2 regions of the Pseudoalteromonas sp. C8 genome follow, and region 2 is predicted to be linked to the other one. Evidence: predicted binding sites of a transcription regulator. Region 2 holds the regulator's gene; the other holds the start of a gene.
What was found. The regulator NrdR, encoded in region 2, represses ribonucleotide reductase genes. The targets are predictions, from matches to a motif close to AAACACNANATNTNGTGTTT.
Positions count from the first base shown of each region.

Region 1: a site for NrdR is predicted at 1,479-1,498, ahead of nrdA (class 1a ribonucleoside-diphosphate reductase subunit alpha). Genes of this name have one in related genera too.

Region 1 covers NZ_WTKT01000004.1:51,208-54,423, reverse strand. The annotation lists gene nrdA (class 1a ribonucleoside-diphosphate reductase subunit alpha) at 1-1,359, opposite strand, end outside; gene GQR39_RS05395 (HAD-IA family hydrolase) at 2,424-3,104, opposite strand; gene ubiG (bifunctional 2-polyprenyl-6-hydroxyphenol methylase/3-demethylubiquinol 3-O-methyltransferase UbiG) at 3,104-3,216, opposite strand, start outside.
Region 2 covers NZ_WTKT01000023.1:44,835-48,050, reverse strand. The annotation lists gene GQR39_RS18035 (riboflavin synthase) at 1-215, opposite strand, end outside; gene ribD (bifunctional diaminohydroxyphosphoribosylaminopyrimidine deaminase/5-amino-6-(5-phosphoribosylamino)uracil reductase RibD) at 243-1,367, opposite strand; gene nrdR (transcriptional regulator NrdR) at 1,534-1,983, opposite strand; gene glyA (serine hydroxymethyltransferase) at 2,088-3,216, opposite strand, start outside.

The sequences.
Region 1 (3,216 bases), on a different contig from region 2:
ATTTACGTTATTAAGTGGCTTAGTTGGCAATGCAATTTCTAAACATAAGTTAGATTGGCGAATAGGCGCAACTTTAGCAATGAACGGGCTATGTGTATTACAGTGGTCCACATTTTGTAAATAAATACGACCTGTACTTGCACGCTCTTGCGCAAACATAGAGAAAAGCTCAATCGCTTTAATGCGTTTTTTACGAATCGATTCGTCTTGTTCGTATTTTACGTAAAGCGCGTCAAACTCAGCTTGGTCTTCAAAAAATGCATCGTAAAGACCAGGCACATCTGATGGGCTAAATAACGTAATGTAGTCGTCTTTAATTAAACGAGAGTACATTAGTTTATTAAATTGTACGCCGTAATCTAGGTGACGAACGCGGTTGTCGTCCACACCACGGTTATTTTTAAGTACAAGTAGGTTCTCTACTTCTAAATGCCAAAGCGGGTAGAACAATGTTGCAGCGCCGCCACGTACACCACCTTGCGAACAACTTTTAACAGCTGTTTGAAAGTGCTTATAAAAAGGAATACAACCTGTGTGGTACGCTTCGCCGTTACGAATATGGCTACCTAGCGCACGAATTCGACCAGCATTAATACCAATACCTGCGCGTTGTGAAACGTATTTAACAATAGCTGACGACGTTGCATTGATTGAATCAAGGCTATCGCCACATTCAATTAATACACACGAGCTAAACTGGCGAGTAGGTGTACGTACACCCGACATAATTGGCGTTGGTAGAGATATTTTAAATAACGATACTGCGTCGTAAAAGCGCTTAATGTAAGAAACGCGTGTTTCACGTGGGTAGTCAGAGAATAAGCTCGCTGCTACTAAAATATATAAAAACTGTGCACTTTCGTAGATTTCACCCGATACACGGTTTTGAACGAGATACTTACCTTCAAGCTGTTTTACAGCCGCGTAGCTAAAGTTAAGATCGCGAGAATGATCAAGATATGCATCAAGCTCGTCTAATTCTTGCTCTGTGTAATCTACTAATAAGTGAGCATCGTAGCGTTTATCGCCAACCATTTTTGTTACGTGGTCAAATAAACGTGGTGGCTCAAATTGACCATACGCTTTTTTACGTAAATGGAATACAGCTAAACGTGCCGCTAAGTATTGATAATCAGGCGATTCTTTCGAAATCTGATCCGCTGCTGCTTTAATGATGGTTTCGTGAATGTCTTTAGTACGAATACCGTCGTAAAACTGAATGTGCGATTTTAATTCAACTTGCGAAACCGAAACGTTGCTTAAACCTTCGGCGGCCCATTCAATAACGCGATGGATCTTATCCAGATCAAGAGGCTCTTTGCGCCCGTCACGTTTGCTTACAGATAACTGTTGGTTCATTTGCCTGTATTCCTTGGGAATTATGTATTTTGACCAATGCTTTATGCCTCGCCGAAGCAAGGTACATAATCATTTATTATAGGTTTCACCGTATTGGCGAATTTAATTGAATAACATTTGGCCACAATATCTGGTGTTGTTCAATTTAGAGATCACAAGATAGTGTGGTCTGAGTTGTTTTGCAAGGGACATAATTGCCCCTGTTTGTGGATAACTTTGGGATAACGCATTTGTGTTAGTAGACACTCACCTTCGAACAATCATTTAAGTTGAAATATGCAAAAATCAACTAATGATCTGCTAAATTTACTCATTTTAAAAATAAATTTTGACTGCTTTTTTTATCGGCAAGCTTTGTGTGAAAACTAACACAATCACAATATATAGTGTTTAATAATTAACATAGCACTATATATGGATTCAGTGGACTATCTAAGTGAGTTGTTTAGTGTTCATAGTTGAACGCTTTTATAAATAAAAAGCATAATTAGAGGGAACATATAGAAATGGGCTAAAAGATAGCCCATTTAAATTTATACAAAGAGCATGCTGCTCAGTGTAATAATTTTAAAAATACCTATTATTACACTTTCTGATATTTCTATAGATAAACTGAACTTCAATTTTAGTTATCCTAAATCTGAGTTAGCCACTTGCTGAGAATATAAGAATAAGTTACGCTCAAACTTCCAAACTTGGGCACTTTCTTAAAACTCGAGCAAGTGTCTTTGCTAACATCATATTCAAAATTTGAGTATGATGTTAGCCCCTCCACTTAATTGAAATATCAATCCCATCAAAGTGTTAATAAAACTCTAATGTGGTCTGAGTTGTTTTGCAAGGGACATAATTGCCCCTATTTGTGGATAACTTCGGTATAGCGTATTTGTGTTAGTAGACGCTCACACTTAAACGACCACTCAACCAAAGGCGTTCAAAAAGTAAACTAAATTCTGCTAAATTTACGCATTTTAAAAATAAATTCTGACTGCTTTTTTTATCAGCAAACTTTGCGTGAAAACTAATGAAATAACAATATATAGTGTTTATAAATTAACATAGCACTATATATGGTTAAAACCATCAATTGGGCTTTGCCAGTTAAAATCAGCATTCCAGCTGTTTGCTTCATCAATACTTGGTATGTAACCCCAAAGAGCCGTTGCGGTAAGCATACCTGCCGCTTTGCCTGCTTGTATGTCTCGCTGTGCATCACCAATGTATAAACAGCGCTTTGGTTCTACTTGCATGAGCTTTGCACAATGCAGCAGTGGTAAAGGTGATGGCTTAGCTTCAGTTAAGGTGTCGCCACTTATTATTACACTGGCATTTTTTAATGCGGGAATAGCTGCCACTAAAGGATCGGTTAAAAACCCTGGTTTATTAGTCATGATCCCCCATTTGATTTTTTTCTGATCAAGGGCGATAAGTAACGATTCAACTCCGCTGAAGCAACGTGTGTGATTTGCTATGTTTGTGGCGTACTCGTCAACTAATTGCTTTATAAGCTCGCTTTGGGGTTGTTTAGCCCATAATTCTTTAAAACCAGCCTCTAATAATGCGCCTGCGCCGTTAGATGCGGCAGGACGGTATATATCACTACTAACAGGTTCTATTTTATTGCTAATAAGGACTGCGTTTAAAGCGGCACCTAAATCATCAGCGGTGTCGAGTAGGGTGCCGTCTAAATCAAATAAAAATGCATCGTACTCAATAAGGGGTAGGGGGGCTTGAGAGTTAGCCATTAAGCTAACTTCTCAAAATAAAGTATGTAATTTACGCTAACGTCACTATTGAGCGTATATTGCTTTGATAGTGGGTTATAAGAAAGCCCTGTACTTGCACGAACTTTTAAAC
Region 2 (3,216 bases):
CCGGTTAAACCGATCGTCTCGTTAGATAAATCAGCACTAAAACCGTCAATATGTTTATCAACTACGGTTAAGCAAACGCCATTGGTTGCAATGCTGTCGCCTAGCTTTACGTCTTCCATATCAAGGTCAGCACTTTGGATACGAATGGCTAAGTCGCCTTGTTTTTTTTGTAATAAAGCAATTTTGCCTGTGGCTTCTATTATCCCAGTAAACATAGCGCTACTCTTTTTTATTAAGTGATTTTAATGAGTTTTTAACGCGGTGATACGTAAATCGTCACCAATGCGCGCACATTCATTAAATGTTAAATCAACGGTGTTTTGCATACTCGTCAATTCAGGAAAATTAACTAAACTTTTTGCATCATGGCCCATTAATTTAGGCGCCAAATAAAAAACAAACTCGTCAACTAAATCAAGCTCTGTCATTTTACCAGCAAGTGTTGCTCCGCTCTCAAGCCAAACATTATTAAACTGCAGTTGCCCAAGCTTTTCTAAAACAGCCTGTAAATCAACTTTGCCGTTACTTTCACTTACTTCAATATGCTTTACAAAATGCGGCCATTGCAGTGATTTATCAACCTTAGTCGTAAATATTATTACATCACTTTGGATTTTAAATAAAGCAAGGTTGGGCTTTAAACGATTCTGTGAATCAATTATAACACGCACGGGCTGGCGAAGCGGTAAATCGGTAGGTAGCGTGCAAGGCAACTCGCTTAGTCGCACATTAAGTTTAGCATCGTCTACTAACACGGTATCGGCACCGGTTAAAATAGCGCAGCTTTGCGCTCGATATAATTGTACGTCTTGGCGAGCAGCGGGACTTGTGATCCACTTACTTTGCCCATTTTTAAGCGCTGTTTTACCATCTATGCTTGCTGCCATTTTACAGGTCACATAAGGTAAGCCTTGTTCCATTCGCTTAAAAAAGCCAACGTTAAGTGCGCGAGATTGTGATTCAAGTAATCCATAAGCAACTTCAATACCGGCATCGCTCAGTATTTTAAGGCCTTTGCCTGCAACTTGTGGGTTTGTATCAACCATAGCGGCGATTACTTTTACAACGCCCGCCTTTTTTAAGCCTTCAGCACACGGTGGCGTACGCCCATAATGACTACACGGTTCAAGCGTTACATAAGCCGTTGCACCTTTTGCATTATTGCCAGCTATTGCCAGTGCATTTACTTCAGCATGACCTTGACCAGCTAATTGATGAAAACCCTCACCAATTATTTGATTATTTTTAACTAATACACAGCCAACATTAGGGTTAGGCGTGGTAGTAAAACGGCCTTTTTTGGCAAGCTCTATGGCGCGTGCCATATACATTTCATCATGTTCGGTAAAAGGAACTTGGTTCAGCATTTATTATACCAATTGCGTTAAATAAGTGGTCTATTATAGCGCTAAGAAAATAGCGCAATAACAAGGCGAAAATTATGACATATAGTTGTTCTATATGAATAATTTTTAACGCAGTGAGTGCGCTATTTAATGCGATAGAATGATCATGTTTTTAATAAAATTGGTATTACTCCCCTAAGCGGGCAATTTCTTCGCCAAATTCGCGTATATCTTCAAACGAGCGATAAACAGAGGCAAATCTTACGTACGCTACTTTATCGAGCTTTTTGAGGGCTTCCATAATGCATTCACCCACCAAATGGCTTGAAATTTCTCGCTCACCCGTTGCGCGTAGTTGCGATTTTATTATATTCACTACTTCGTCTACTTGCTCGGTGCTCACTGGGCGTTTTTCGAGTGCGCGATTCAAGCCATTTAAAAGTTTATCTTCGTTAAATGGTTCGCGGCTGCCGTCTTGTTTAATAACACGAGGCATAACCAGTTCAGCGCCTTCAAATGTAGTAAAGCGCTCGTGGCAGTCGTTACACTCACGACGCCTGCGAACTTGATGGCCTCCGCCAACAAGGCGTGAGTCAATAACTTTAGTATCTTTTGCGGTACAAAATGGACAATGCATAGCTCGGTACTTCCGTTTTAAAACAAAAAAGACCGCTAAATAGCGGTCTTTTATCTTAGCAAAAATTAGGGCTTATGTGCTCTCAATTACTACTGCTTATGCAATTAAGCGTAAACAGGTAATTTTGCACAAATTGCTTTTACTTTTTCTTTAACTTGCGCCTGTACAGATTCATCAGTGATGTTATCTAGTACGTCACAAATCCAGCCAGCAAGCTCTTTTGATTCTACTTCAGTAAAACCACGACGAGTAATTGCAGGAGAACCAATACGCAAACCAGATGTTACAAATGGTGAGCGTGGATCGTTCGGTACTGAGTTTTTATTAACTGTGATGTTAGCGTTGCCTAGGGCAGCATCTGCATCTTTACCAGTGATATCTTTATCGATTAAATCAAGTAAAAATAAGTGGTTTTCAGTTTTGTCAGAAACGATTTTGTAGCCGCGCTCTTGCATTACAGCAACCATTGCTTTTGCGTTTTTAACAACTTGTGTTTGGTATACTTTAAACTCTGGTTGAAGTGCTTCTTTAAATGCCACTGCTTTTGCTGCAATAACATGACATAAAGGACCGCCTTGGCCACCAGGGAAAACAGCGCTGTTAAGCTTTTTGTAGATTGCTTCGTCGCCACATGCAGAAATAATCAAACCACCACGAGGGCCTGCAAGTGTTTTATGCGTAGTTGTAGTTACAACGTGTGCATGAGGAACAGGGCTTGGGTAAACACCTGCCGCAATTAAACCCGCAACGTGAGCCATGTCAACAAACAGATAAGCACCGATTTTGTCAGCAATTTCACGGAATTTAGCCCAATCAACAATACCTGAGTACGCTGAGAAACCACCAATAATCATTTTTGGTTTGTGCTCAAGTGCTAGTGCTTCAACTTGTGCGTAATCAATTTCGCCCGTTGCTTCATCTAGTCCGTATTGGATTGCATTGTAAAGCTTACCAGAGAAGCTTACGTGAGAACCGTGAGTTAAGTGACCACCATGAGCTAAGCTCATACCTAATACAGTATCGCCAGCGTCTAATAATGCTAGAAAAACAGCTGCATTAGCTTGCGAACCAGCATGTGGCTGTACGTTTGCGTAGTCAGAACCAAATAACTCGTTAGCACGGTCAATTGCTAATTGCTCAACAACATCAACATGCTCACAACCGCCATAATAACGTTTGCCAGGGTAACCTTCTGCGTATTTGTTTGTAAGCTGTGAACCCTGCGCTTCTAGT